2 regions of the Enterobacter mori genome follow, and region 2 is predicted to be linked to the other one. Evidence: predicted binding sites of a transcription regulator. Region 2 holds the regulator's gene; the other holds the start of a gene.
What was found. Region 2 encodes PhoB, which activates phosphate uptake and scavenging genes when phosphate is short. Its sites were predicted from a motif close to CTGTCATAAAACTGNCNNAT; they were not measured.
Positions count from the first base shown of each region.

Region 1: a site for PhoB is predicted at 13,406-13,425, ahead of uvrB (excinuclease ABC subunit UvrB). Genes of this name have one in related genera too.

Region 1 is NZ_CP104285.1:1,368,180-1,383,940, forward strand. It holds gene N2K86_RS06435 (putative acyl-CoA thioester hydrolase) at 1-137, opposite strand, end outside; gene hutI (imidazolonepropionase) at 362-1,585, shown strand; gene hutG (formimidoylglutamase) at 1,582-2,520, shown strand; gene N2K86_RS06450 (histidine utilization repressor) at 2,540-3,274, shown strand; gene hutU (urocanate hydratase) at 3,402-5,087, shown strand; gene hutH (histidine ammonia-lyase) at 5,087-6,607, shown strand; gene N2K86_RS06465 (kinase inhibitor) at 6,692-7,168, opposite strand; gene bioA (adenosylmethionine--8-amino-7-oxononanoate transaminase) at 7,217-8,506, opposite strand; gene bioB (biotin synthase BioB) at 8,592-9,632, shown strand; gene bioF (8-amino-7-oxononanoate synthase) at 9,629-10,786, shown strand; gene bioC (malonyl-ACP O-methyltransferase BioC) at 10,770-11,525, shown strand; gene bioD (dethiobiotin synthase) at 11,518-12,219, shown strand; gene N2K86_RS06495 (ABC transporter ATP-binding protein) at 12,182-12,904, opposite strand; gene uvrB (excinuclease ABC subunit UvrB) at 13,657-15,672, shown strand; gene yvcK (uridine diphosphate-N-acetylglucosamine-binding protein YvcK) at 15,734-15,761, opposite strand, start outside.
Region 2 is NZ_CP104285.1:969,598-985,358, forward strand. It holds gene N2K86_RS04575 (AroM family protein) at 69-746, shown strand; gene ppnP (pyrimidine/purine nucleoside phosphorylase) at 818-1,105, shown strand; gene rdgC (recombination-associated protein RdgC) at 1,152-2,066, opposite strand; gene mak (fructokinase) at 2,190-3,095, shown strand; gene sbcC (exonuclease subunit SbcC) at 3,218-6,349, opposite strand; gene sbcD (exonuclease subunit SbcD) at 6,346-7,551, opposite strand; gene phoB (phosphate response regulator transcription factor PhoB) at 7,739-8,428, shown strand; gene phoR (phosphate regulon sensor histidine kinase PhoR) at 8,450-9,745, shown strand; gene brnQ (branched-chain amino acid transporter carrier protein BrnQ) at 10,155-11,474, shown strand; gene proY (proline-specific permease ProY) at 11,556-12,929, shown strand; gene malZ (maltodextrin glucosidase) at 13,092-14,909, shown strand; gene N2K86_RS04630 (hydrolase) at 15,110-15,751, shown strand.

The DNA.
Region 1 (15,761 bases), 400 kb from region 2:
GACAGGATCGGGCGAGATGAGGTACCCGGCGCAACCTGCTCAGAAGGTCGCTGATCCGGCGGGGTTGAGCTGCAAGCGGATAAAGTCACGCCAAAGGCAAGTGCTAACGCCAGACGGGAAATCCTGGAAATGTTCAAGGTGAAGCTCCTGGGTATGCAAGTCTTAACGGGATAGACGAAATAGCCTGCTTTTTTATACTAAGTTGAGCGAAACGGGAAGATAAAAAGGGTAAAAGTTGCGTTTTTCCCCGCAGGGGACGGGGAAGTCATCACAAATAAATAACATTTTCCATGAATGCGGTTGACACCAGGCAGCAGATGAAAATAAATGTCTATACAACCCATGACAAGTTGGAATTCCCATGCAGCAGCTTCATCCCGACGATGTGATATGGCGAAATGCGCGGCTGGCAACAATGGTTGCTGGCGAGCCGGAACCTTATGGCCTGAAAGAACAACACGCTCTGGTGGTCAGGGACCAAACCCTTCTGGCCGTTGCTCCTGAGTCTGAACTGCCTTCTGGACACCGTCACAGCGTCGATCTTCAGGGACGTCTGGTCACGCCAGGCCTGATTGACTGCCATACCCATCTGGTGTTTGGCGGCGATCGCGCGGCGGAGTGGGAGCAGCGTCTGAACGGTGTTTCTTACCAGACCATCAGCGCACAGGGGGGTGGGATTAACGCCACCGTGACGGCGACGCGCAGCAGCTCGCCGGAAACCCTGCTTGAACTGGCGCAACGGCGGCTCCAGCGTCTGATGAATGAAGGTGTGACAACGGTTGAAATCAAATCGGGATACGGGCTAAACGCCGAAGCCGAAGAGAAGATGCTGCAGGTCGCGCGCCAGCTGAGCCTCAATAACCCGATCGATATCAGCCCAACGCTGCTGGCGGCCCATGCGGTTCCGGGGGAATACCGGCAGGATCCGGATGCGTACCTCACGTTGGTCTGCGAGCAGATCCTGCCCACGCTGTGGCAAAAAGAGTTATTTGAAGCCGTCGACGTGTTTTGTGAAAACGTCGGCTTTACCCCGTCGCAAACCGAGCGCCTCTTCCAGGCAGCCACCGCGCTCGGTATCCCGGTGAAAGGCCATGTCGAACAGCTGTCGAATCAGGGCGGAGCGGCGCTGGTCAGCCAGTATAAGGGGCTATCGGCCGATCATATTGAGTATCTCGACGTCGCGGGCGTGCAGGCGATGGCGGAAAGCGGCACGGTTGCCGTCCTGTTGCCAGGTGCGTTCTATTTTCTTCAGGAGCGCCAGCGCCCGCCGGTTGAACAGCTCAGAAAACAGGGTGTCCCGATGGCCGTCGCCACCGACTACAACCCCGGCACCAGCCCGTTTGCCAGCCTGCACCTGGCGATGAACATGGCCTGCGTCCAGTTTGGCCTGACACCGGAAGAGGCCTGGGCTGGCGTGACGCGACACGCGGCACAGGCGCTGGGGCGCGGCGCCACGCACGGGCAATTAAAGGCCGGATACGTGGCGGATTTTATCGTCTGGGATGCACAACATCCGGTGGAGATGGTTTATGAGCCGGGACGTAATCCTTTGTATCAACGCGTATTTCGGGGGAAAGCGCTATGACACTGTGGCGGTCCACCTCACCGCAGATCTGGCAGGGGCGCGACGACAGCGCTGAAGCCACTAATGCAAAACGCATTTTCCAGACTATTCAGCAACGTGAACCGTTTTCACCTGCGCCTTCAGGCATTGGCCTGATAGGCTTTGCATGTGATGAAGGGGTGAAGCGTAATCACGGCAGACCCGGCGCGGTGCAGGCACCCGATACGCTTCGCCAGGCGCTTGCGAACATGGCAAGCCATCAGGGACATGAGCGGCTTGTGGATATGGGCTCAATTTATGTCGAGGGCACAGATCTTGAAGCCGCGCAGCGGGCATTAAGCGATGCGGTAGTCGTATGCCAGCAGTCCGGGATGCGCACGCTGGTTTTCGGCGGCGGGCATGAAACCGCGTGGGCGCACGGCCGCGGCGTGCTGGACGCTTTCCCGAGCGAGCGGGTTGCCATTATCAACCTTGATGCCCATCTCGATCTGCGCAAAGCCTACCAGGCCACGTCAGGCACGCCGTTTCGCCAGCTGGCGAATTACTGCGATGAGCGCGGGCGGGAATTTCAGTACGCCTGCTTTGGCGTGAGCCGGGCGGCGAATACGCTGGCGCTGTGGGATGAGGCGGAACGTCTGAACGTCACGCTGGTGGAAGATCTCCACTTCAGACGCGATGCGCTGTCCGCGCTGGAAAAGGTGCTGGCGCAGGCCGATCGCGTCTACCTGACGATCGATCTGGACGTTCTCCCCGCGGGAGAAATGCCCGCCGTCTCGGCCCCTGCGGCACTGGGCATACCGGCGCTGGATCTTATGCCGGTCATCGAACGCATCTGCCGCAGTGGAAAACTGCAGGCCGCCGATCTGGTAGAATTTAACCCCCAGTACGACCGCGACGGGCAAGGCGCAAAGCTTGCCGCCCGTCTGGCCTGGCAAATTGCTCACTGGTGGGCATAACACTATTCAAGGAGTCACGATGTTTTCACGCTCACCTCTGCCGCCGTCGAGCCCTCCCGCGCCTTTCTACGAAAAGGTGAAGCAGGCGATCAGCGAAAAAATCGCCACCGGCGTCTGGCGACCGCACGATCGCATTCCGTCGGAGGCCGATCTGGTGGCGCAGTTTGGTTTTAGCCGCATGACCATCAACCGGGCGCTGCGTGAACTGACCGACGAAGGGCTTCTGGTACGCCTTCAGGGCGTGGGGACGTTTGTGGCGGAACCAAAAGGGCAGTCAGCCCTGTTTGAAATTCGCAGTATTGCCGATGAGATAACCTCGCGAAATCATCAGCACCGCTGTGAAGTGCTGGTGCTCGAAGAGACCCAGGCCAGCGCCGAGCAGGCCGTAGAGCTGAATGTCAAAGAGGGAAGCCGCATCTTCCACTCCGTGATGGTGCATTTCGAAAACGACATTCCGGTACAGATTGAAGATCGCTGCGTGAACGCTGACCGGATACCGGACTATCTGAACCAGGATTACACCCAGACCACGCCGCATGCGTATCTCTCGCTCGTCGCCCCGCTGACGGAAGGGGAGCACATTGTGGAAGCGGTTCGCGCCACGCCGCAGGAGTGCGAATTATTGCGCATCAAAGAGCACGATCCGTGCCTGCTTATTCGCCGCCGTACCTGGTCATCCTCGCAGATTGTATCGCATGCCAGGCTGCTGTTTCCCGGTAACCGTTACCGGCTGCAGGGCCATTTTATGTCATAAGTTTTATAAGCGTGATCGCTAACGCAATATAACAAAATTGTATCTTTTTTGTTAAATACGACCTTGTGTGTGCTTGTCTATACAAGTATATCTTAATGCATCATCTGTCCCGTATGAGGAGCACACAATGTCGTCAGGTAAATACCGCCAGCAGGACGTTCGCGCGCCGCGCGGCACCACGCTTACCGCCAAAAGCTGGCTCACCGAAGCACCGCTGCGCATGTTGATGAACAACCTTGATCCTGAGGTAGCGGAAAATCCCCACGAGCTGGTGGTCTACGGCGGCATTGGCCGCGCCGCGCGCAACTGGGAATGCTATGACGCAATTGTTAAATCCCTGACCGAACTCGAACACGACGAAACCCTGCTGGTGCAGTCCGGCAAGCCGGTTGGCGTATTCAAAACCCATAAAAACGCGCCGCGCGTGCTGATCGCCAACTCTAACCTGGTGCCGCACTGGGCTACCTGGGAACACTTCAACGAGCTGGATGCGAAAGGGCTGGCGATGTATGGACAGATGACCGCCGGCAGCTGGATCTACATCGGCAGCCAGGGGATTGTGCAGGGCACCTACGAAACCTTCGTGGAAGCCGGTCGCCAGCACTATAACGGCTCGCTGAAAGGCCGCTGGGTGCTGACCGCGGGTCTCGGCGGCATGGGCGGCGCGCAGCCGCTGGCCGCTACGCTGGCGGGGGCGTGCTCTCTGAACATTGAGTGCCAGCAGAGCCGCATTGATTTCCGTCTGCGTACCCGTTACGTCGATGAACAGGCCACCGATCTGGACGACGCGCTGGCGCGCATCAAAAAATACACCTCCGAAGGCAAAGCCATGTCGATTGCCCTGTGCGGCAACGCGGCGGACATTCTCCCGCAGCTCGTCGCCCGAGGCGTGCGCCCGGATCTGGTCACCGACCAGACCAGCGCCCACGATCCGCTCCACGGTTACCTGCCAAAAGGCTGGACGTGGGAAGACTATCAGCAAAAAGCGGAAACCGATCCGGAAGGCACGGTGCTCGCTGCGAAACGCTCTATGGCGGAACACGTCTCCGCGATGCTGGCTTTCAGCCAGATGGGTATTCCGACCTTTGACTACGGCAACAACATCCGCCAGATGGCGAAAGAGATGGGCGTAAATAACGCATTCGACTTCCCGGGCTTCGTGCCTGCCTACATTCGCCCGCTGTTCTGCCGCGGTATCGGTCCGTTCCGCTGGGTTGCCCTGTCCGGTGACCCGGAGGACATCTACAAAACCGACGCCAAAGTGAAGGAGATCGTCGCCGATGACGAACACCTGCATCGCTGGCTGGACATGGCCCGCCAGCGCATTAACTTCCAGGGCCTGCCGGCGCGTATCTGCTGGGTAGGGCTGGAGTGGCGGCAAAAGCTGGGACTTGCCTTCAACGAAATGGTGCGCCGCGGTGAAGTCTCCGCGCCGATTGTCATTGGCCGCGACCACCTGGACTCCGGCTCCGTCGCCAGCCCGAACCGCGAAACCGAAGCCATGCGCGACGGCTCGGATGCGGTTTCCGACTGGCCATTGCTGAACGCTCTGCTGAATACCGCCAGCGGCGCAACCTGGGTATCGCTGCACCACGGCGGCGGAGTGGGGATGGGCTTCTCCCAACATTCTGGGATGGTTATTGTCTGCGACGGAACGGATGAAGCCGCCGCGCGTATCGCTCGCGTGCTGCACAACGACCCTGCCACCGGCGTGATGCGTCATGCGGATGCGGGCTATGAGATTGCCATTGACTGTGCCAAAGAGCAGGGGCTGAACCTGCCGATGATCCCTGCCACACAAGGAAAGCAATAATGAATGCATTAACACTCACTCCCGGCTCGCTGACGCTCAAACAGCTGCGTAGCGTCTGGCGTCAGCCGGTCACCCTTTCGCTTGATGAAAGTGCCCACGCCGCCATTAACGACAGCGTTGCCTGCGTGGAGGCGATTGTTGCCGAAGGGCGTACCGCCTACGGGATTAACACCGGCTTTGGGCTGCTTGCGCAGACCCGCATCGCCACACACGATCTGGAAAACTTACAGCGTTCGCTGGTGCTGTCGCATGCGGCGGGCGTGGGTCAGCCGCTGGACGATGAAATTGTCCGCCTGATGATGGTCCTCAAAATTAACAGCCTGGCGCGCGGTTTTTCGGGCATTCGCCTGAGCGTGATCCAGGCGCTGATGGCGCTGGTCAATGCGGAAGTCTATCCGTGGATCCCGGCGAAAGGTTCTGTTGGGGCATCTGGGGATCTTGCCCCGCTGGCGCACATGTCGCTGCTGCTGCTGGGCGAAGGCAAAGCGCGCTGGCAGGGCGAGTGGATTCCGGCGAAAGAGGCGCTGAAAAAAGCCGGGTTAACGCCGATCACGCTGGCGGCGAAAGAGGGGCTGGCGCTGCTGAACGGCACCCAGGCGTCGACCGCCTTCGCGCTGCGCGGCCTGTTTGAAGCGGAAGATCTTTTTGCCTCGGCGGTGGTGTGTGGTGCATTGACCACCGAAGCCGTGCTGGGCTCGCGTCGCCCATTCGATGCCCGCATCCACGAGGTGCGCGGTCAGCGCGGGCAGATTGATGTCGCCGCGATGTACCGTCATGTCCTTACCGACACCAGCGAAATTGCCGATTCACACCATAACTGCGAGAAGGTGCAGGATCCTTATTCCCTGCGCTGCCAGCCGCAGGTGATGGGCGCGTGCCTGACGCAGCTGCGCCAGGCGGCAGAGGTGCTGCTGGTGGAGGCTAACGCGGTGTCCGATAACCCGCTGGTGTTCGCCCAGGAAAACGAGGTCGTCTCCGGGGGCAACTTCCACGCCGAGCCGGTGGCAATGGCTGCGGATAATCTCGCCCTGGCGATTGCCGAAGTCGGCGCGTTGTCCGAGCGCCGCATTGCGCTGATGATGGATAAACACATGTCCCAGCTGCCACCGTTCCTGGTGCGTAACGGCGGGGTCAACTCGGGCTTTATGATTGCCCAGGTGACGGCCGCAGCGCTGGCGAGCGAGAACAAAGCCCTGTCGCACCCGCACAGCGTGGACAGCCTGCCAACGTCAGCGAACCAGGAAGATCACGTTTCGATGGCACCGGCTGCCGGGCGTCGTCTCTGGGAAATGGCCTCCAATACCCGCGGCGTGCTGGCGGTGGAATGGCTGGCGGCAAGTCAGGGTATCGATCTGCGTGAAGGGCTAAAATCCAGCCCGCTGCTGGAGCAGGCGCGTCAGGTGCTGCGCGAGCATGTATCCCATTACGATGATGACCGCTTCTTTGCACCGGATATTGATAAGGCGATGCAGCTTCTGGAAGAAGGGCGGCTGGTGGGGCTGTTACCTTCGGTGCTGTGATTTTTTGCCCGGTGGCGCTGCGCTTACCGGGCCTACGAGTGCGAAATGTAGGCCGGGTAAGGCGTAGCCGCCACCCGGCTTTTTTTACGAATACATCGCCGTAATCGACGCGCTCCCAAGCGAATGGAAATGCACGTTAAACCCGACCATCGCGCCGCTCGCCCCTTCATCGACCTCAATCTGCTCCACATCCAGCGCGTGCACCGTGAAGATATAGCGGTGCGTTTCCCCTTTTGGCGGCGCCGCGCCGCCGTAGCCCGCTTTACCAAAATCAGTGCGCGCCTGAATGGCGCCTTCAGGCAGGGCAACCAGGTCGGAACCAGAACCCTGCGGCAGCACGCGCGTGTCGGCAGGCAGGTTCGCCACAATCCAGTGCCACCAGCCGGAGCCGGTAGGCGCATCCGGGTCGTAGCAGGTCACGACAAAGCTTTTGGTTCCGTCCGGAACCTCGTCCCACGCCAGGTGCGGAGAGATATTGTCTCCCTGATAGCCCATGCCGTTGAATACGTGGCGTTCCGGGAGCTTTTCGCCGTCGCGCAGATCTTTACTGATGATTTTCATACGGTTTACCCTCGTTGATCGCTCGTTCAGCAAGTGTAATGCATTGGGTTAAATCGTGAAATGCGCGGGAATGTTAACGGCTGTTACAACCGCGTCGGTTAGTTTTCGAAGCTGCTCTGGCGTGATGCTGTACGGCGGCATCAGATAGATAAGCTTGCCGAAAGGCCGGACCCACACGCCCTGGTCCACGAAGAAGCGCTGCAGCGCCGCCATGTTCACCGGATGGGTGGTTTCAACCACCCCGATGGCGCCCAGCACGCGCACGTCCGCCACGAAACTCGCCCCAGAGGCGGCGCTCAGCTCCTCTTTCAGCTGCGCTTCAATCGCCACCACCTGCGTTTGCCATTCACCGCTTTCCAGAATGGACAGGCTTTCGCTCGCGACGGCGCAGGCGAGAGGATTACCCATAAACGTCGGGCCGTGCATAAAGCAGCCTGCTTCGCCGTCGCTGATGGTATCGGCAACGTGACGGGTCGTGAGCGTGGCGGAGAGCGTCATGGTGCCGCCGGTCAGCGCTTTACCCAGGCACAGAATATCCGGGGCGATACCCGCATGCTCGCAGGCAAACAGCTTGCCGGTGCGGCCAAAGCCGGTGGCGATCTCATCGGCAATCAGCAGAATGCCCTCGCGGTCGCACATCTTGCGAATACGTTTCAGCCACTCCGGATGGTACATCCGCATGCCGCCCGCGCCCTGCACAATCGGCTCAAGGATCACGGCGGCAATGTCATGACGATGCGCCGCCATCAGCCGCGCGAATCCGACCATGTCCATCTCGTTCCACTCGCCGTCGAAACGGCTCTGCGGGGCCGGGGCAAACAGGTTTTCCGGCAGGTAGCCCTTCCACAGGCTGTGCATAGAGTTGTCCGGATCGCACACCGACATCGCCCCGAAGGTATCCCCGTGATAGCCGTTGCGGAAGGTGAGGAACCGCTGGCGCGTTTCGCCCTTCGCATGCCAGTACTGCAGCGCCATTTTCATCGCCACTTCCACCGCCACGGAGCCGGAATCGGCCAGGAACACGCACTCCAGCGATTCAGGGGTCATCGCCACCAGACGGCGGCATAAATCCACCGCGGGCTGATGGGTGATCCCGCCAAACATCACGTGCGACATCTGGTCAATCTGCGCCTTCATCGCCGCATTCAGACGCGGGTGGTTATACCCGTGAATCGCCGCCCACCAGGAGGACATCCCGTCAACCAGCCGCTCGCCGCTGGCGAGATGCAGCTCGCAGCCGTGGGCGGAGGCCACCGGATAGACGGGAAGGGGGCGGGTAGTGGAGGTGTAAGGGTGCCAGATATGCTGCTTGTCGAAGGCGAGATCGTCCTGGGTCATAATCGACTTGTAAACCATTTTGAAAAGTTTTAGGTTTACGAGTATAAACCGAACCGAAAATTAACAAAACCCTTGGAGAAGCCCCATGGCTCACCACGCACGCTGGACGATGTCGCAAGTTACTGAATTATTCAACAAACCTTTCCTTGAGCTGATGTTCGAAGCCCAACAGGTGCATCGTCAGCACTTCGATCCCCGCCATGTTCAGGTCAGCACGCTGCTGTCGATCAAGACCGGCGCCTGCCCGGAAGACTGCAAATATTGCCCGCAGAGCGCGCGCTACAAAACCGGTCTGGAGTCAGAGCGCCTGATGGAAGTTGAGCAGGTGCTCGACTCCGCGCGTAAGGCGAAAAATGCCGGTTCGACCCGCTTCTGCATGGGCGCGGCGTGGAAGAACCCGCACGATCGCGACATGCCGTATCTTGAGCAGATGGTGAAGGGCGTGAAGGAGATGGGCCTCGAAGCCTGTATGACGCTCGGCACGCTCAACGAGCAGCAGGCGCAGCGCCTCTCCGCGGCGGGGCTGGACTACTACAACCACAACCTCGACACCTCGCCGGAATTTTACGGCAACATCATCACCACGCGTACCTATCAGGAGCGTCTGGACACGCTGGATAAAGTGCGTGATGCCGGGATCAAGGTCTGCTCCGGCGGCATCGTGGGCTTAGGTGAAACGGTGAAAGACCGCGCGGGCCTGCTGCTGCAGCTGGCGAACCTGCCGACCCCGCCGGAAAGCGTGCCAATCAACATGCTGGTGAAGGTCAAGGGCACGCCGCTGGCGGATAACGAAGACGTGGACGCGTTTGATTTTATTCGCACCATCGCGGTAGCGCGCATCATGATGCCGACCTCTTTCGTGCGCCTCTCTGCCGGTCGCGAGCAGATGAACGAGCAGACCCAGGCGATGTGCTTTATGGCCGGAGCCAACTCCATCTTCTACGGCTGCAAGCTGCTGACCACGCCGAACCCGGAAGAGGACAAAGACGTTCAGCTGTTCCGCAAGCTGGGGCTGAACCCGCACCAGACCGAGGTGCTGACGGGCGATAACGAGCAACAGCAGCAGCTGGAGCAGCAGATTTTCAACGCCGACACCGACCAGTTCTACAACGCGGCAGCCGTATGACCTGGCAGGCACGAATGAATACCGCGCTGGACGAACGCCGGGCAGCAGAGGCGTTTCGCGTTCGCAGGGTGGTGGAAAACGGCGCGGGCCGTTTTCTTACCCGCGAGGGGCGGCAGTTTTGTAATTTTTCCAGCAACGACTATCTCGGCCTGAGCCAGCATCCGGTCATCATCCGCGCCTGGCAGCAGGGCGCGGAGCGGTTTGGCGTGGGCAGCGGCGGCTCGGGACACGTCAGCGGCTACACCACGGCGCATCAGGCGCTGGAAGAGGCGCTTGCCGACTGGCTGGGCTATCCTCGCGCGCTGCTCTTTATTTCGGGCTTTGCCGCGAATCAGGCGGTCATTACCGCCCTGATGGAAAAAGAGGACCGCATAGTCGCCGACCGCCTGAGCCACGCGTCCCTGCTGGAGGCGGCAAATTTAAGCCCGGCTCAGCTGCGGCGTTTTGCCCATAACGATGCGGGGCAGCTTGCTGCGCTGCTGGATAAACCCTGCGACGGACAGCAGCTGGTGGTCACCGAAGGGGTGTTCAGCATGGACGGCGACAGCGCGCCGCTTGCCGCGCTGCACGAGGCTGCAAAACGGCAAAACGCCTGGCTGCTGGTCGACGATGCCCACGGCATCGGCGTCATGGGAAACGAAGGACGCGGCAGCGCGAACCAGCAAAACGTGAAGCCGGAACTGCTGATTGTCACCTTCGGCAAAGGCTTTGGCGTCAGCGGCGCCGCCGTGCTGTGCAGCGATTCGGTCGCAGACTATCTGCTGCAGTTTGCCCGACACCTGATTTACAGCACCAGCATGCCCCCGGCGCAGGCCGTGGCGCTGTCCGCGTCGCTGGCGGTGATCCGCAGCGCAGAAGGGGATGAACGTCGCCAGCGGCTGGCAGAGCATATCTCCCGCTTCCGCCAGGGGTTAGCGGCGCTGCCCTTCCACAGTCCCGATTCGCAGAGCGCTATCCAGCCGGTGATTGTCGGCGAAAATGCTCGCGCGCTGGCGCTGGCACAGGCGCTGCGCGAGCGCGGCATGTGGGTGACCGCCATCCGCCCGCCAACGGTCCCGCCCGGTACCGCACGGCTGCGTTTAACCCTGACAGCGGCGCATGAAGCACGGGATATCCAGACGTTGCTGGAGGCACTCCATGTTGCCGGTGAATAAGCAGGCCGTTGCGGCGGCATTCGGACGGGCCGCGCAGAGCTATTCGCAGCACGATGAACTGCAGCGTCTGAGCGCGCAGGGGCTTCTGGCCGTGCTTGGCGAGGATCGCTTCGCACAGGTACTGGATGCCGGCTGTGGTCCCGGCAGCAACAGCCGCTACTGGCGCGAGGCGGGGAGCCAGGTAACGGCCATCGACCTGTCGCCCGCAATGCTGGACGAAGCGCGCCAGCAGCAGGCTGCGCATCATTACCTGGTGGCCGATATCGAGGCCATCCCGCAGGCGGATGCGCAGTTCGATCTGGTCTGGAGCCATCTGGCGGTGCAGTGGTGCAGCAGCCTGCCGCAGGCCTTAAGCGAGCTTTATCGCGTGACGCGACCGGGCGGGAAGGTGGCCTTTACGACCTTGCTGGAAAGTTCGTTACCGGAGCTGAATCAGGCGTGGAAAGCGGTGGATGAGCAGCCGCACGCTAACCGCTTTTTATCGCATGACCAGGTGACGCAGGCGCTGGCAGGCTGGCGCTATCGCAGCACGGTGCAGACCATCACCCTCAATTTTAGCGATGCGTTCAGCGCCATGCGCTCGCTGAAGGGCATCGGGGCCACGCACCTGCATGCCGGGCGGGAGAGAAAACTGCTCACCCGGGGACAGCTGCAGCGTCTGGAGCTGGCCTGGCCGCAGCAGCGGGGGCAATTTCCGCTCTCTTATCAACTTTTTCATGGGATTATCGAACGTGACTGAACGTTATTTTGTTACCGGCACGGACACGGAAGTGGGCAAAACGGTTGCCAGCTCGGCGCTGCTGCAGGCGGCGCAAAAGCTTGGGAAAAACACAGCCGGGTATAAGCCCGTCGCCTCAGGCAGCGAGATGACGCCGGAAGGCTTACGCAACACCGACGCGCTGGCGCTCCAGCGCAACAGTACGCTTGAACTTGCCTATTCAGCGGTGAATCCGTACACCTTTGCCGAGCCGACCTCGCCGCACATCATCAGTGCCGATGAGGGCCGTCCGATTGATTTCGCCGTGCTGTCTGCCGGATTACGGACGCTGGAAAGCCAGGCCGACTGGGTGCTGGTGGAGGGGGCTGGCGGCTGGTTTACGCCGCTTTCGGACACGCAGACGTTTGCTGACTGGGTGCAGGCCGAGCAGCTTCCGGTCATTCTGGTCGTCGGCGTCAAGCTGGGCTGCATCAATCACGCCATGTTGACAGCGCAGGCCGTACAGCAGGCCGGGCTGCATCTGGCGGGCTGGATAGCCAACGACGTGGTTGCCCCGGGTAAACGCCATCAGGAGTATCTGGCGACGCTCAGGCGCGTCCTTCCCGCGCCGTGCCTCGGGGAAATTCCCTGGCTGGCTGACGGCGCGGAAAATGCCGAAACCGGACGTTATCTCGATCTCAGCGTCTTGCTTCCCGCGACATCCAGTGGGCGATAAGCTCGTCATCGAGTTCGTTAACGTGGCCCTGCGCCACGTTACGCCCGCGATAGAGCATGCAGAAACGGTCCGCCACCCGGCGGATAAACGACAGCTGTTGCTCCGCTAATAACACCGTCATACCTAACTCCCGATTTAAGCGCACCAGCAGCTGCCCCAGCTTCTGGGCGAAGCTGTGTCCTGCGCCGTGCAGGGGTTCATCGAGGATCAGCAGGCGCGGGCGGTTCACCAGCGCATTGGCCAGCGCCAGCTGATACTGGTCATCCGGAGAGAGCGTGTTGGCGCGGGCCTGCCGCAGCGCATAGAGTGCCGGAAACAGGTCGTAAACGTCTCTTTTCGCCTCAGGATCGGGTTTCCCCACGGCCTGCATCGCAATATGCAAATTTTCATCGATGGTCAGCTGGGAAAAGATCCGTCTGTCCTGCGGCACATAGCCTATGCCCGGCATGGAACGGTGGTCTGACGCCTGGCTGAGCAAATCGTGCGGCGGCGCCCCGGCTTCATGCCAGATAATGGTGCCGCTTTCGACGGGCACTTTTCCGGTAATGCAGTTCATCAGGGTCGTTTTGCCCATTCCCGGCAGGCCAACGACGCCTGTACACATGCCTTGCGGAAAATCTAAATCCAGGTTCCATAGCGTATGTTGGCTTCCGTAAAACTGATTCACAGCACGCAGACTCAACATCTTTCTCTCCTTAAAAATGTTTATTGATGACGCTCGTAGTCGACTGTGCAAAACGCCTGCCAGAAACCATAAAGTGATTAAAAAAGGGGCTTTTTTAGGAATAAGTCTCTGCGGATCGTCGCGCGGATCCCTGAATTGCACATCAACGGTGCCGGAAGCGGTGAATTGTGGTGCAGGGTGTGAAATGGCGGATTTGTGAGCGAGATCGCATGAGTTGGTTATGAATGACTCAACTGTTTATCATCAAAAAATAGCTATAAAAATTTTTTGTTGCCGCCTCGTGGGAAAAACCGGGAATTTGCCGAGCGCCAGTCTGCATGGGCTGGAAGCAGTTATCCACTATTCCTGTGGATAACCATGTGCATTAGAGTTAGAAAACACGCGATAAGCGAGAGAAGACGCGGCTTACGCCCAAATTGACGCGAAACGCGGCTTTAGAAAATATCGTTTATTATTTAATTGCTTAGATAAAAGCAATTGCCGTCATGAAAGTGTCACCCGTTGCCACAAAACTATCATTACCTGGCTTGACAAATGTTAAAAAAGGAAAAGTTCTGGGGATAACCGAGTCAGGCTGGTGTTTTATTTTGTCACAGTCTACATTTCAACCGGAATCGCGCTCATTCCCCAGGTGCTACTCTAAATATCCTGCCATGCCACTGGTTTTCCATCCAGTGTTTTTTACTGGCATTCCTGGCAACAACGAGTAAAATTACTCACCTGCCGCTTATAACGTCATCAGGTTGTCGCCCATGAGTAAACCGTTCAAATTGAATTCTGCTTTCCGTCCTTCGGGGGATCAGCCCGAGGCCATCCGCCGTCTGGAAGAGGGGCTGGAAGATGGGCTGGCGCATCAGACGCTATTAGGTGTGACGGGGTCAGGTAAAACCTTCACCATCGCCAACGTGATTGCGGATCTCCAGCGCCCAACGATGGTGCTGGCACCCAATAAAACCCTGGCGGCGCAGCTTTATGGTGAGATGAAAGAGTTCTTCCCGGACAACGCGGTGGAGTATTTTGTCTCCTACTACGATTACTACCAGCCAGAAGCCTATGTGCCGAGCTCTGACACCTTCATCGAGAAGGATGCCTCAGTGAACGAGCACATTGAGCAGATGCGTCTGTCGGCCACTAAGGCGCTTCTGGAGCGTCGCGATGTTGTGGTGGTGGCATCGGTTTCCGCGATCTACGGTCTGGGCGATCCGGATCTCTATCTCAAGATGATGCTGCACCTGACGCAGGGAATGATCATTGATCAGCGCGCCATCGTCCGTCGTCTGGCTGAACTGCAATATGCCCGTAACGATCAGGCCTTCCAGCGCGGGACATTCCGCGTGCGCGGAGAAGTGATCGACATCTTCCCGGCGGAATCAGACGATATGGCGCTGCGCGTTGAGCTGTTCGATGAAGAGGTTGAACGCCTGTCGCTCTTCGACCCGTTGACCGGACACATTGAATCGGTGATCCAGCGCTTCACCATCTACCCGAAAACGCACTACGTGACGCCGCGCGAGCGTATTGTGCAGGCGATGGAAGAGATCAAAGTGGAGCTGGCCGAGCGCCGCAAGGTGCTGTTGGCGAACAATAAGCTGCTGGAAGAGCAGCGCCTGAGCCAGCGCACCCAGTTCGACCTTGAGATGATGAACGAGCTGGGCTACTGCTCCGGCATTGAAAACTACTCGCGTTTCCTCTCCGGGCGCGGGCCGGGCGAGCCGCCGCCGACGCTGTTTGACTACCTTCCGGCAGACGGTTTGCTGGTGATCGACGAATCCCACGTCACGATCCCGCAGATCGGCGGGATGTACCGCGGTGACCGCGCGCGTAAAGAGACGCTGGTGGAATACGGCTTCCGCCTGCCGTCGGCGCTGGATAACCGCCCGATGAAGTTTGAAGAGTTTGAGGCGCTCGCGCCGCAAACCATTTACGTATCGGCCACGCCGGGCAACTACGAGCTGGAGAAATCCGGTGAAGATGTTGTCGATCAGGTTGTGCGTCCGACAGGTCTGCTCGACCCCATTATTGAAGTTCGTCCGGTGGCCACGCAGGTGGACGATCTGCTCTCGGAAATTCGGGCCCGTTCCGCCATCAACGAGCGCGTGCTGGTGACCACGCTCACCAAGCGTATGGCGGAAGACCTGACCGAGTATCTCGAAGAGCACGGCGAGAAGGTGCGTTATCTGCACTCGGATATCGATACCGTTGAGCGCATGGAGATCATCCGCGACCTGCGTCTGGGCGAGTTTGACGTGCTGGTAGGGATTAACCTGTTGCGGGAAGGCCTGGATATGCCGGAGGTCTCGCTGGTGGCGATTCTGGATGCGGATAAAGAGGGCTTCCTGCGTTCTGAACGTTCCCTGATCCAGACCATCGGCCGTGCGGCGCGTAACGTCAACGGGAAAGCGATTCTGTACGGTGACAAAATCACCCCGTCGATGGCGAAAGCGATTGGTGAAACGGAGCGCCGCCGTGAGAAGCAGCAGCGCTACAACGAAGAGCACGGCATTACGCCGCAGGGTCTGAACAAGAAGGTAGTGGATATCCTGGCGCTGGGTCAGAACATTGCCAAAACCAAAGCGAAAGGTCGCGGCAAGGCGCGTTCAGTGGTGGAAGAAGATACCGTCGTGCTGACGCCGAAAGCGCTGCAGCAGAAAATCCACGAGCTGGAAGGGCAGATGATGCAGCACGCGCAGAACCTGGAGTTCGAAGAGGCGGCGCAGATCCGCGACCAGCTTCATCAGCTGCGGGATCTTTTCATCGCGGCATCGTGAGTGGGTGATCTGTTTTCTCCCTCTCCCTGTGGGAGAGGGCATCAGGCCGCACAAAACGAACCTAACCCAGCGCCTGAATCGCCTTCTCC
Region 2 (15,761 bases):
AACGAACGGTGCAGCGTAGTGAGCCTGTACCTGTGTAACAGTTGTGGTAGTAATGGAAGGCGATCAAAATGAAGGCGACATTGGCGATCCTCACTATTGGTGTGGTCCCTGTAAGCGAAGTATTACCGCTCTTAACCGAGCATGTCTCTGAACAACAGATCACCCATCTTAGCCTGTTGGGTAAGATGAGTCGTGAAGAGGTAATGGAAGACTACGCGGTGGATGAAGGGGAGGATCTCCTGGCGACGTTATTAAGTGACGGTAAACTGGCGCATGTGTCACGCCAGAAAATCGAGCGCGCGCTTCAGGGTGTTATTGAAGTGCTCGATAATCAGGGTTATGACGTCATTTTATTAATGAGCACCGCACCGATCACAGGACTGGTTGCGCGTAATGCGATTTTGCTGGAACCGATGAGAATTATTCCGCCGCTAGTGGCCTCGATTGTCGACGGTCATCAGGTGGGGGTCATCGTTCCCATCGAGGAACTGATGGATAACCAGGAGGCAAAATGGCACGTGCTGGAAAAAGTCCCGTTCTATGCGCTGGCTAATCCGTTCTGGGACAGTGAAGAAGCGCTCATTGCCGCAGGACGGGAGCTGATGGAGAGAGGCGCGGATGTGTTGATTCTGGACTGCCTCGGCTTCCATCAGCACCATCGCGATTTACTGCAAAAAGCACTCGATATACCGGTGCTGTTGTCCAATGTTCTGATGGCGCGTCTGGCGTCCGAATTACTGGTGTAATGATTTTGCGTGACAGGCCATGAGCATGGCCCCTATAGTGGATTTTTATCTATAAATATAAGGGCCAGTTCATGCTTCAAAGTAACGAATACTTTTCCGGTAAAGTGAAATCCATCGGTTTTACCAGCAGCAGCACTGGCCGCGCCAGTGTCGGCGTTATGGCGGAAGGGGAATATACCTTTGGCACTGCGGAAGCAGAAGAGATGACGGTTGTTAGCGGCGCGCTGAACGTCTTACTGCCGGGTGAAACGGAATGGAAAGTTTACGCTGCCGGACAAGTGTTCAACGTCCCTGCCCACAGTGAATTCCATCTGCAGGTTGCTGAACCTACCTCTTATCTGTGCCGCTACCTGAAATAATCTTATTCCCTCTCCCCTTTGGGGAGAGGGACAGGGTGAGGGGAGATTATCTCTGCGCTTCGCCGCCGAGACCTTCCACCAGATTCTGAATCAACGCGGCCAGTTCGCCGGTCATCAGGATGAAGTCCGCGTCAAAACGCTGGGCGTAATCTTCCCTGTCGATATCTTCGTTCTGATCGCGCAGCTCATCGCAGAATTTCAGGCGCTTCACGGAGCCGTCATCGCACATCACAAACTGAATGCGCTGCTGCCAGTCGAGTGCCAGTTTGGTCACGACTTTGCCCGCTTCAATGTGTACGGCGATCTCGTCGCTCACCAGATCCTGCTTCTTCGCGCGGATCACGCCGCCATCTTCCAGCAGGGCTTTCAGCTCGGCTTCATCAAGGATCTGGAAACCCTGTGCCGCAGCACCGCTGCGTACCCATTCGGTCAGCGTCAGCTCGATCGGCGTTTCCAGCGCCAGCGGAACGACCGGTAAAGAGCCAAGGCTTTTGCGCAGCAGGGCCAGCGTGTCTTCCGCTTTCTTGGCGCTGGCGCAGTCCACCATGATCAACCCGTTTACGGTGTCGATCCACATCATGGTCTGGCTGAAGCGGCTAAAGGCGCGCGGCAGCAGGGAGTGCAGCACTTCGTCTTTCAGCGAATCTTTTTCCGTCTTTTTCAGCTTACGGCCCTGTTCGGCTTCCAGCTTAAAGATTTTCGCTTCCAGCGCCTGCTTGACCACCGGCGTCGGCAGGATTTTTTCCTCTTTACGGGCGCAGACGATGATTTGACCGGTGCTGCTCACGTGGGTCAGGGCATCGCTTTGTGAACCCATCGGCGGAACCCAGCCGGTTTTGGCCATGTCCTGGCTACCGCAAGGGGAAAAGGAGTAAGCGGCTAACTGTTTTTCCATCTCTTCTGCACGCAGCGAAACGTCGCGGCTGAGACGGTAAACCATCAAATTTTTGAACCACAGCATGATAATTTCCACGGCCTTGTCGTTAAATCAGCGGGCATGATAACGAATTGTCGCATCGCTTGCATTGCTAATCGGGTAGGCGGCTTCTACTCTGTTGATAATCAAAATAATGAGGAGTCTCTTGTGCGTATTGGGATCGATTTAGGCGGCACCAAAACTGAAGTGATTGCGTTGAGCGAGCAGGGGGAACAGCTGTTTCGCCACCGCTTGCCTACGCCGCGTGATGATTATCACCAGACTATCGAGACGATTGCCCGGCTGGTCGAGATGGCCGAGCAGGCAACAGGGCAGACGGGCAGCGTTGGAATGGGGATCCCCGGGTCGATCTCGCCCTACACCGGCGTGGTGAAAAACGCCAACTCGACCTGGCTCAACGGCCAGCCGTTTGATAAAGATTTGAGCGCGCGTCTTAAACGCGATGTGCGTCTGGCTAACGATGCCAACTGTCTGGCGGTATCGGAAGCTATCGACGGTGCAGCTGCAGGCGCCCAGACCGTTTTTGCGGTCATTATCGGTACGGGCTGCGGCGCGGGTGTCGCCTTCGGCGGTCGCGCCCACATTGGTGGCAACGGCACGGCGGGCGAGTGGGGGCATAATCCATTACCGTGGATGGACGAAGACGAACTTAAATATCGCGCTGAAGTGCCGTGCTACTGCGGAAAGCAAGGCTGTATAGAGACCTTTATTTCCGGTACGGGGTTTGCTACGGACTACCATCGCCTGAGCGGGCAGCCGCTGAAGGGGAATGAGATTATGCGTCTGGTTGAAGAACAGGATCCGGTCGCGGAACTGGCGCTTAGCCGGTATGAAATGCGGCTGGCGAAATCGCTGGCGCACGTGGTTAACATTCTCGACCCGGATGTGATCGTGCTTGGCGGTGGGATGAGCAACGTTGACCGGCTGTACGCCACGGTGCCGAATTTGGTGAAACAGTGGGTTTTCGGCGGTGAGTGTGAAACCCCGATCCGCAAAGCGGTGCACGGGGATTCCAGCGGCGTGCGTGGCGCGGCTTGGCTGTGGCCACAGTGATAGATCTACTGGTGCGGTCTGTTCCCCCTCACCCCTGCCCTCTCCCTCAAGGGAGAGGGGGATCAATTCCCTCTCCCCGTGGGAGAGGGCCAGGGTGAGGGCACCAGATCGCCCCCCCCCATCTATTCCACCGCAAACACCTTATCCAGCCTGCTATAGCCCAGCCCGTTAATCTTCTTCACCTTGATCTGCACCGGAATGCGCTCCTTCATCGCCTCAACGTGGCTGATCACGCCGATAGTTTTGCCAGTGGCGTTCAGCGCATCGAGCGCATCCAGCGCAGTATCCAGCGTTTCGCTGTCCAGCGTGCCGAATCCTTCGTCGAGGAACAGGGAATCGATCCGCGTCTTGTGACTCACTAAATCCGACAGCGCCAGGGCCAGCGCCAGGCTCACCAGGAAGCTTTCGCCGCCAGACAGGGTTCGAGTATCGCGCACCGCGTCCGCCTGCCAGGTATCGACCACTTCCAGCTCCAGCGCATCGCTGACTTTGCGCTGAAGCAGATAGCGTCCATGCAGGCGATTAAGCTGCTGATTAGCGAGCCAGACCAGATTATCCAGCGTCAGCCCCTGAGCGAATTTACGGAATCGGTCCCCGGTGCTGGAGCCAATCAGGGAATTCAGGTAGCCCCAGTCGTCAGCCAGGCGTGCTGCCTCTTCTATTTGCTGCATAAGCGCCTGCTGGTGCAGACGGTTATCGCTGTCCTGCTTGAGCTGCTGGCGGATTTCACCCTGATGCGTGGTGTTCTCACGAAGTTGATGTGCCAGTTGCTGCAATTGCGTTTGCAATGTTTGAACATCGGCGTCCAGCCCTTCCGGGCGCAGCGCCTGATGGTCCTGTCGCTGCCGGGTCGCTTGTGCGGAGAGTGCTGTCGCCTGCTGCACCTGGTTTTCCAGCGTCTGCTTTAGCTGCTCAAGGCGTCGAACGGTGTCGGCATCCAGCAGCGCAGAAAGGAACGCGTCCTGATCCTCAAAACAACTTGCAGCCAGTGCCGCGGCGAATTGCGCCTGTGACTGCTGCAAACGTTCGTTCTCAAGCGCCTCCTGCTGCTGTTGCGCCGTAAGCTGACTTTGCAGCGACACGCATTCGTCGTGAATTTCGCGCCAGTTCGCGGGTATCGCCGTTTCGGCTTCAGTGGCCTCCGCTGCCGGAAGGGTGTCGAGCACCGGCGTCAGGGCGTTAATACGCTCCAGCGTCGCGCCGTGCTGGGTCTGTTTCTCCTGCCACTGTGCGTATTCACTTTCACGTGAGGCGAGCCAGACGGATTCAGTGCCTGCATCTGGAATACCCAGCGACAGCGTATGCAGGGACGTTTCCACTGCCTGACGCGTCGCCGCAAGCTGTTGCTGGTACTGACGCTCCTGTTCTTCCTGCTGGCTAAGCTGGGTTTGTAGGGTCAAACGCTGGCTGAGCTGGTAAAGCTGCTGCTCGTAGTGCTCCTGCTCGCTCATCCACGGGGCAATATCCTCCTGAATATTCAGCGTAATATTCAGAGAGGCACACACCTCCAGCCACTCTTTAGTGAGCGCTTGCTCTTCCTGAGAGAGCGCCTGCGCTTCGTCTGTCTCGCGTTGGATCTGCTGTGACAGGGCATTAACCTGGCCGAGAACTAACAAACCTTCATCTTTGAGTGCGGCGACCTCTTTTGCTAACCGATCGCGGCGGCGTTGATTTTCACTGAGCTCCAGCGCCTGGTATGCCGTCACGGCGGGATGGGTAGTGGAGCCGCACAGCGGGCAAGGTAGCCCGGCCTGGAGTTGAGCACGCTCCGCCTCAAGGCCTTTGATTTTCTCTTCCTGCCTGCATAGCGTTTCAACGTCCAGATAATGCTGGTTTTTTTCTTTATACTGCTGGCGGCGTTGTGCCAGCGTTTCGTTAAGCGCGACCAGCCCGGCCTGTGCTTTTTGCACGCTTTCGGCATTCTGGCGCTGACGTTTTTGCAGCGGTTGATAGCGGGCATGGAGAGCTGTCAGGCGCTGGCGCGTAGACCGGGTTTGCGCCTGTTTCTCCATCGCCATTGCGGCTTCGTCAGCCGTCAGCGTGAGGGAACTTTCTGGCAGTCCTGACAGCTTATGGCGTAATTCAGTGATACGCGCAGCAAGCGTAGTGAGCTGATTTTTATCGCGATTAAGCTGGGAGAAGTGAGCCCGCCAGCCTGCAATCTCCTGGCCCCACAGGCGGTACCGCTCATGGTCTGCCAGCCACTGTGCCAGTGCCGCCAGTTCTGTCTGCAGCTGCGTATGAGTATGTAAAGCGCCGTTGCGGATCCGCGAACGCAAGGCGGTTTTTTCCAGTAAGCGAGTATTTACTTCAACAATACGCTGCTTCGTTTGCGCCAGGCGTGATGCCTGTTCTTGTTGATGTTCCCACAGTGGGCGGAGTTGGGATGCGGGTTGCGCGAGCTGGAGCTTTGCCAGATCGGGCGCCGCATCGGCCAGCGCCTGTTGCGTCTGCTGCTGTAAGATCGTGGCGCGCTGCTGTTCGCGGATAAGCTCCTCGCTGCGCGTAAGCCACTGAAATTCTTTCTGATGGTTCTGCTGCTGCGCCAGCAGGGTTTTCTCTTCGTCAGTAAGTGCCTGCAAACTTTGCTGCAACTGCTGCTGCTGTTCTTCGCTCAACAGGACAACGCCTGCCGCTTGCGCTTCGCACATCTCAAGCGCATTGCGCGCGGCTTTGTGTTTTTCAAACACCATGGCGGAAATCTGGCCGTAGATCTCGGTGCCGGTTAGCTCTTCCAGCAGCTCCGCACGATCGCTCGGTTTGGCGTTAAGGAAGGCTGCAAACTGTCCCTGAGAGAGCAGCATTGAGCGGGTAAAACGGCCGTAGTCCAGCCCGGTAAGTGCTGCCGTTTGTTCCAGTTTATCCGTCACTTTGTCGGCGAGGATTTTTCCGTCTTCACAGCGTGCCAGCTCCACGCGCGGGGCCTGCAGGTTCCCGTCAGGCTGATTGCGCGCACGGTTCTGGCTCCAGAACGCACGATAGGCGATGCCTTTTACCTCGAACTCCACTTCCGCCAGGCACTCGGCGGTGTCGCGCGTCATCAGGTCGTTTTGCGCCTGAGAGACCTTTTGCAGTCGTGGCGTTTCGTGGTAAAGCGCCAGGCAGATGGCGTCGAGCAGGGTGGTTTTCCCGGCACCGGTAGCACCGGTAATGGCAAACAGCCCGTTGCTGGCAAATGGCTCAGCGGTAAAGTCGATTTTCCACTCGCCCTTGAGGGAGTTCAGGTTTTTCAGGCGCAGGCTGAGAATTTTCATGCGTTTTCTCCCTCATCGTTAAGCACATGCAGGGTATGCGTGAACAGCTCGTTGAGCCTTACTCGCTTCGCGTCGTCAATCTCTTCCTGAGACAACCGGCGCGCAAACACCTCTTCGACCCGCAGTTCACTCAGCGTTTCACGCTGTGCACCTAACAGAATTTTCTCGCGCTGCTCCCGGCTGCGGCGAACCAGTAAGACCTCGACGGGCAGATCTTCCGTCAGTGCCTGAATTTTTCTTTGCATATCATGCAGGTAGTCATCGGTGGTGATTTCGATATCCAGCCAGACGGGCGGAGCCTGCTCGACACCACGCCACTGCTCAAGTTGTTCAGCAATGGCCGCCAGATCGCCTTTTAGCACGGCCAGTGGTTGGGTAACGGGCACGTCCAGCGTCTCGACAGCGCTGAGTTTACCGTCGGTAAAACTGACCAGATGCACGGATTTGGCTTTGCCTGTTTCATCGAAGCTGAGTGAAATGGGTGAGCCGCAATAGCGGATATGCTCGCAGCCGCCGACGATCTGCGCGCGGTGAATGTGTCCGAGCGCAATGTAGTCGGCTGGCGGGAAGTTCTGCGCCGGGAAGGCATCCAGCGTGCCGATATAGATGTCACGTACGGCGTCACTTTTACTGGCCCCAACGGTAGTGAGATGCCCGGTCGCAATCACCGGGATTGCCGCTTCGCCGCGCAGGGCGCAGGCATCGGTATGCTGCTGGTGATAATAATCAGTGATAGCCTGTAATAAATGCTGTTGCTTTTCGCCGCCGGAAAGTCCCGCCTGGCTTTGTACGATATCGCGCGGACGCAAAAACGGAATGGGACACAGCACCGCTCCCGGCGTGCCGTCACGTTTTTTCAGGATCTGCGGGGCATGTCCGGCGCTGGCCACCACGGTGGTATTGAGAAACGCCAGAATATCGCGGGATTCATTCAGCGTGGCCACAGAATCGTGATTTCCGGCGACAATCACCAGATGACAGCCGGTCTGCTGCAGATTCACCACGAAACGGTTATAGAGCTCACGCGCATAGCTGGGAGGTGAACCGGTATCGAAGATATCACCCGCCACAATAATCGCGTCCACCTCGTGCGTCTGGGCCGTCTCCAGCAGCCAGTTCAGGAAGGCTTCATGTTCAGCCGCACGGCTTTTGCTGTAAAAATTTTGACCCAGATGCCAGTCCGAGGTGTGAAGTATGCGCATAGCTGTTCCGTGGCAAAATTGAGAAAGCAGGATTATAAACTGTCAGGGAGTGGAAAATAACCGCTGTAATAAAACAACAGTTTGCCATTTATAGTGGTAAGGTTTTTCATAAATCTGTCATAAATCTGACGCATAATGACGCCGCATTACAAACTTGTAACTTAAATAAGATAAGACAGGGCAAAGTATGGCGAGACGTATTCTGGTCGTAGAAGATGAAGCTCCAATTCGTGAAATGGTGTGCTTCGTGCTCGAACAAAATGGCTTCCAGCCGGTTGAAGCGGAAGATTATGACAGCGCGGTGAACCAGCTGAATGAACCCTGGCCCGATCTGATTCTGCTTGACTGGATGTTGCCTGGCGGCTCTGGACTGCAGTTTATCAAACATCTAAAACGTGAAGCGATGACCCGCGATATTCCGGTGGTCATGCTCACAGCGCGCGGTGAAGAAGAGGATCGCGTGCGCGGTCTGGAAACCGGCGCGGACGATTACATCACCAAGCCGTTCTCCCCCAAAGAACTGGTTGCTCGCATCAAAGCCGTTATGCGCCGCATTTCGCCGATGGCGGTAGAAGAGGTGATTGAGATGCAGGGCCTGAGCCTTGACCCCACCTCACACCGCGTGATGACGGGCGAAAATCCCCTCGACATGGGGCCTACCGAATTTAAACTCCTGCACTTCTTCATGACCCACCCGGAACGCGTATACAGCCGCGAGCAGTTGCTGAATAACGTCTGGGGAACTAACGTGTATGTGGAAGACCGGACGGTTGATGTGCATATTCGCCGCCTGCGTAAAGCACTGGAGCTGAGCGGTCACGATCGCATGGTGCAGACGGTCCGCGGTACGGGTTATCGTTTTTCGACCCGTTTCTGAACAGTGACAGGAGTGTGACGCGTGCTGGAACGTCTGTCATGGAAAAGGCTCGTCTTTGAACTGATCTTATGCTGTATTCCGGCCTTTATTCTGGGGGCCATCTTTGGGCATCTGCCTTGGTTTTTGCTGGCGGCAGTGACCGGGTTATTAGTCTGGCATTTCTGGAACTTACTGCGCCTCTCCTGGTGGCTGTGGGTGGACAGAAGCATGACCCCTCCGCCGGGAAGCGGGAGCTGGGAACCGCTGCTGTATGGCCTGCACCAGATGCAGATGCGTAATAAAAAACGTCGTCGCGAGCTGGGAAGCTTAATCAAACGCTTTCGCAGCGGCGCGGAGTCGCTGCCGGATGCCGTCATTCTGACCACTGAAGAAGGCACGATTTTCTGGTGTAACGGCCTGGCGCAACAGCTGCTGGGCCTGCGCTGGCCGGACGATAATGGGCAAAATATTCTTAACCTGCTGCGTTATCCGGAGTTCACGCTGTATCTGAAAAAACGTGATTTTACGGGGCCGCACAATCTGAGGCTCAACAACGGGCGCCATCTGGAAATCCGCGTGATGCCTTACAGCGATCGACAGTGGCTGATGGTGGCGCGGGATGTCACCCAGATGCACCAGCTGGAAGGGGCGAGACGCAACTTCTTCGCAAACGTGAGCCACGAATTACGCACCCCGTTGACCGTGCTTCAGGGCTACCTGGAGATGATGCAGGAGCAAACGCTCGAAGGTGCGCCGCGTGAAAAAGCGCTGCACACCATGCGCGAGCAAACGCACCGTATGGAAGGTCTGGTCAAGCAGCTGCTGACGCTCTCGAAGATTGAAGCCGCACCTTCACTGGCACTGAATGACACCATCGACGTGCCGATGATGCTGCGGGTGGTGGAGCGGGAAGCGCAAACGTTAAGCCATAAAAAACATCAAATTAGCTTTGAGGTCGACAGCGCCCTGAAGGTGCTCGGCAGTGAAGATGAGCTGCGCAGCGCCATCTCCAACCTGGTGTATAACGCGGTGAATCATACGCCGGAGGGGACCCATATCGTGGTGCGCTGGCAGCGTGTGACCGCGGGCGCTGAGTTTAGCGTTGAGGACAACGGGCCGGGGATTGCCCCTGAGCACATACCGCGTCTGACCGAGCGATTCTACCGTGTGGATAAAGCGCGCTCGCGGCAGACCGGGGGAAGCGGTCTGGGGCTGGCGATTGTGAAACACGCGGTGAATCATCATGAAAGCCGTCTTGATATTCAGAGTACGCTGGGTAAAGGAACCCGCTTCAGCTTTGTTATTCCGGAACGATTAATTGCCAAAAAGATCGCCTGACGGCAGGCGTGTCATTTTACCTTTCCACGGGTCAGCATTTGCTGGCCCGTTTGCTTTGCAGTCAAGCGAAACGCGTGTGAATATTATACGGTTGATGCTTTTTTGTTCGCATGATTAGCCATGGGTTTTTCTTATAATTAGCGTATTGTTCTGGTCTGGTTTTTCATGCTGGTATATTGTTCTGGTTTTGCGATCCCTCCTTGCCTTTAAACGTTATAAGCGTTTAAATTGCCCCCCAGATACTGTCAGACCGACTGTATTTGCGTGGTAAATCGAAAAACTATTCTTCTCCACGCCAGGACGGGAGCATTTCCCGCTGAAATTGAGCAAATTTTCCGCTGTATCGTCCCATCAGGGATAGCGAAAATCTCAACGTTTTCAACACCACATCCACAGGCAGTAAGGTTTTATGACCCATCACTTAAAATCGCGTGACATCATCGCGCTGGGCTTTATGACATTTGCGCTGTTCGTTGGCGCAGGTAATATCATTTTCCCTCCAATGGTTGGCTTACAGGCGGGTGAACACGTCTGGACGGCTGCGTTTGGTTTCCTGATTACTGCCGTGGGTCTTCCGGTCCTCACCGTTATCGCGCTGGCGAAAGTCGGTGGCGGCGTGGACAGCCTCAGCACCCCGATTGGCAAAGTGGCTGGCGTTCTGCTGGCGACCGTCTGCTATCTGGCCGTTGGTCCGCTGTTTGCCACCCCGCGTACCGCGACCGTTTCCTTTGAAGTGGGGATCGCTCCGCTGACGGGTGACGGCGCGATGCCGCTGTTTATCTACAGCCTGATCTACTTCGCAATCGTAATACTGGTTTCCCTTTATCCGGGCAAATTGCTGGATACCGTGGGTAACTTCCTGGCGCCGCTGAAAATTGTGGCACTGATCGTGCTGGCGGTGGCGGCCATCGTCTGGCCTGCAGGCCCGATTAGCGACGCAATGGACGCCTATAAAAACGCTGCGTTCTCTAACGGCTTTGTGAACGGCTATCTGACGATGGATACGCTGGGCGCGATGGTGTTTGGTATCGTTATCGTCAATGCCGCGCGTTCCCGCGGTGTGACGGAAGCGCGCCTGCTGACCCGCTATACCATCTGGGCTGGCCTGATGGCCGGTGTGGGTCTGACGCTTCTGTATCTGGCACTGTTCCGCCTGGGTTCCGACAGCGCGATGCTGGTCGATCAAAACGCCAACGGTGCAGCTATCCTGCACGCTTACGTTCAGCACACCTTCGGTGGTGCGGGCAGCATGCTGCTGGCGGCGCTGATTTTCCTGGCGTGTCTGGTGACGGCGGTTGGCCTGACCTGTGCCTGCGCAGAGTTCTTTGCACAGTATCTGCCGCTCTCTTACCGCACCCTGGTGTTTATCCTTGGTATTTTCTCCATGGCGGTGTCCAACCTCGGTCTGAGCCACCTGATTCAGGTCTCTATTCCGGTACTGACGGCGATTTACCCGCCGTGCATCGTGCTGGTGGTGCTGAGCTTTACTCGCCCGTGGTGGAACAACTCGTCGCGAATTATTGCACCAGCCATGTTTATCAGCCTGATTTTTGGTATCCTTGACGGGATTAAAGCATCAGCTTTCGCAGACATTCTGCCTGCGTGGACACAGCGTCTGCCGCTGTCTGAGCAAGGCCTGGCCTGGCTGATGCCTACCGTTGTCGCACTGGTTCTGGCGATTATCTGGGACCGTGCTGCAGGGCGTCAGGTCGCATCGAACGCCCATTAATCAACGGCAACAAACTGTTTAACCACGGGGCTTAAAGCCCCGTGGTTTTTTGTTTTTTTTGTGTTGAATGGCAAGATTTAAATGGAAAGCACTAACAAACTTAAACGTGGATTGAGCACCCGCCACATCCGCTTTATGGCGCTGGGCTCGGCTATCGGCACCGGTCTTTTTTATGGCTCGGCAGATGCCATCAAAATGGCCGGTCCAAGCGTTCTGCTGGCGTACATCATCGGCGGTGTTGCGGCCTATATCATCATGCGCGCGCTGGGTGAGATGTCGGTTCACAACCCGTCTGCCAGCTCCTTCTCCCGCTACGCGCAGGAAAACTTAGGCCCGCTGGCCGGGTTTATCACCGGCTGGACCTACTGCTTTGAAATCCTGATTGTGGCGATTGCCGACGTGACCGCGTTTGGCATCTATATGGGCGTCTGGTTCCCGGCGGTGCCGCACTGGATATGGGTGCTGAGCGTGGTGCTGATCATCTGCGCCGTCAACCTGATGAGCGTGAAGGTGTTTGGTGAGCTGGAGTTCTGGTTCTCCTTCTTTAAGGTCGCGACCATTATCATCATGATCCTCGCCGGTTTCGGCATCATCATCTGGGGTATCGGTAATGGCGGTCAGCCGACCGGCATCCATAACCTGTGGACGAACGGCGGCTTCTTCAGCAACGGCTGGCTCGGCATGGTGATGTCGCTTCAGATGGTCATGTTCGCCTACGGCGGTATCGAGATTATTGGGATCACCGCCGGGGAAGCGAAAGACCCGGAGAAATCCATTCCGCGCGCCATCAACTCCGTGCCGATGCGTATACTGGTGTTTTATGTGGGTACGCTGTTCGTGATTATGTCCATCTACCCGTGGAACCAGGTCGGCACCAACGGCAGCCCATTTGTTCTGACCTTCCAGCACATGGGTATCGCCTTTGCCGCCAGCATTCTCAACTTTGTGGTGCTGACCGCGTCGCTGTCGGCCATCAACAGTGACGTCTTTGGCGTAGGCCGTATGCTGCACGGCATGGCGGAGCAGGGCAGCGCGCCGAAGGTGTTCGCCAAAACCTCACGCCGCGGCACGCCGTGGGTGACCGTCGTGGTCATGACCGTGGCGCTGCTGTTCTCGGTTTACCTGAATTACATCATGCCGGAAAACGTCTTCCTGGTAATTGCCTCACTGGCGACCTTCGCGACGGTGTGGGTGTGGATCATGATCCTGCTGTCGCAGATTGCCTTTCGCCGTCGTCTGTCGCCGGATGAGGCGAAAGCGCTGAAGTTCAAAGTACCGGGCGGGGTGGCAACCACCGTCGTTGGGCTGATCTTCCTGGTGTTTATCATTGGGCTGATTGGCTACCACCCGGACACCCGTATTTCCCTGTATGTGGGCTGCGCGTGGATCGTCCTGCTGCTGGTGGGCTGGATGTTCAAATGCCGCCGTGACCGTCAGTTGGCAGAAGCACAGTAACATCCTTTTCCCCTCTCCACGTGGGAGAGGGTTAGGGTGAGGGCATCAGGTCGCACTGATGCCTACTCCCCCGTCCTCCTCCCCCAATAAATCACGTCATGGTGAGCTATCCTTAACCACCCTGTGGCAAGGTGACGTCAATTTCATCAAAGGGGATTCGTGATGTTAAATGCCTGGCACCTTCCGGTTGCCCCATTTGTTAAGCAAAACAAAGACAACCTTGTGATTACGCTCTGGCTGGCGGGGGAAAATCAGCCTGAACGCGTGACGCTCCGCGCCGAAATAGATAACGAAGAGACCGGGCTGAAAATGCACAAGCTGCGCAGTCAGCCGCAGCCAGGGATCACCGCATGGCGGGCGAATATCGACCTGCGCAGCGGCCAGCCGCGTCGCCGTTACAGCTTCAAACTGTTGTGGAATAACCGTCAGCTGTGGTTTACCCCGCAGGGGTTTAGCCGTTTTCCGCCCGCACGGCTGGAGCAGTTTGCGGTCGATTACCCGGATAACGGCCCGCAGTGGGTTAACGATCAGATCTTTTACCAGATTTTCCCGGACCGCTTTGCGCGCAGCGAAAAGCGCACCGCGCAGCAGGATAAGGTTTATTACCACCACGCGGCGGGTCACGACGTCATTATGAAAGCGTGGGATGATCCGGTGACGGCGCAGGCTGGCGGCTCGACCTTTTACGGCGGCGATCTCGACGGCATCAGCGAAAAACTGCCGTACCTGAAAAAACTGGGCGTGACGGCGCTCTACCTGAACCCGGTGTTTAAAGCCCCAAGCGTGCACAAATACGATACGCAGGATTATCGCCACGTTGACGAACAGTTTGGCGGTGACGAGGCGCTGATGCGCCTGCGTAAGAACACCCAAAATGAAGGCATGCGCCTGATTCTGGACGGCGTGTTCAACCACAGCGGAGATTCACACGCCTGGTTTGACCGCCATAATCAGTCGATGGGCGGGGCATGTCATAACCCGGACTCGCCGCAGCGTGACTGGTACAGCTTTAACGAGGAGGGACGCGCGCTGGACTGGCTGGGTTACGCCAGCCTGCCGAAGCTGGATTTCCAGTCGCCAACGCTCGTGAATGAAATCTACGGCGGCGAAGACAGCATCGTGCGCCACTGGTTGAAAGCGCCATGGAATATGGACGGCTGGCGTCTGGACGTGGTGCATATGCTCGGTGAAGCAGGCGGGGCGCAGAATAACCTTCAGCACGTCGCGGGGATCACGCGCTCGGCGAAAGCGGCCCAGCCTGAAGCGTTTGTCTTCGGCGAGCACTTTGGCGACGCGCGCCAGTGGCTGCAGAACGATGCGGAAGATGCGGCGATGAACTATCGCGGCTTCACCTTCCCGCTGTGGGGATTCCTCGCTAACACCGATATCTCCTACGATCCGAACCATATCGACGCTGAAACCTGCATGGCGTGGATGGAGAACTATCGCGCCGGTCTGTCTCATCAGCAGCAGCTGCGGATGTTCAACCAGCTCGATAGCCACGATACCGCCCGCTTTAAATCCCTGCTCGGCAAGGATGTAGCCCGTCTGCCGCTGGCGGTCACCTGGCTCTTCACCTGGCCGGGCGTGCCGTGCATTTATTACGGCGACGAGGTGGGGCTGGACGGCAACAACGATCCGTTCTGTCGTAAAACCTTCCCGTGGGAGCCCGCGAAACAGGACAAGGTGCTGTTCAGCCTGTATCAGCGGCTGGCGAAGCTGCGTAAGCAGAGTCTCGCCCTGCGCTACGGTGGCTGTCAGGTGGCCTATGCGCACGATAACGTGGTGGTGTTTGCCCGCGTCTATAACCAGCAGCGCGTGCTGGTGGCGATCAACCGGGGCGAGGCCTGTGAAGTTGTCCTGGACCATTCCCCGCTGCTTAACGTGAAGGTATGGCAACTTAAAGAAGGTAAGGGCGTTATTCAGGAAGGGATCTTCTCTCTGCCTGCAATATCCGCTTCTATCTGGTTCGGCCATTAACCCTGCCTCTGCAACCGGTATACGAGTCGGTTGCAGAATATTCCCCTAGGTTGTTCTGATAAATTCAACAGAGGGGACAAATATCTTTACTATCCGCTTAATCAATTCTCGCTATACTCAATTTGCTTTATCAGTCAGGGCCCTTTCTCATATAGCACACTAAATTTTTCTCTTTTAACTTATTGATTAAAAGGTTTTTTATGTCTATTCGTGAACTGATTGATCCGTCCAATTCCGCATTGATTTTTATCGATCACCAGCCACAGATGTCCTTTGGCGTCGCTAATATTGATCGCCAACTGCTGAAAAATAATACGGTTGCCCTGGCAAAAGCCGGCAAAATTTTTGATGTTCCTGTTATCTACACCTCAGTCGAAACCAAAAGCTTCAGCGGCTATATCTGGCCCGAGCTGCTGGCGGTGCATCCGGATGTTAAGCCGATTGAGCGCACCTCTATGAACTCCTGGGAAGATGATGCGTTTGTTGCGGCAGTCAAAGCCACGGGCCGTAAGAAACTTATTATCTCTGCCCTGTGGACTGAAGTGTGTCTGACCTTCCCGGCACTGATGGCGCTGGATGAAGGCTTCGAAGTCTATGTGGTGACTGACACCTCCGGTGGCACCTCCGTAGATGCCCATGAGCGCGCTATTGACCGCATGGTGCAGGCGGGTGCCGTGCCTGTGACCTGGCAGCAGGTACTGCTGGAGTACCAGCGCGACTGGTCACGCAAAGGGACTTACGACGCGGTCATGGACCTGGTACGAGAGCACAGCGGAGCTTACGGTATGGGGGTTGATTATGCCTACACCCTCGTTCACGGTGCGCCAGAGCGTAAAGCGTAAACCTTTCAGG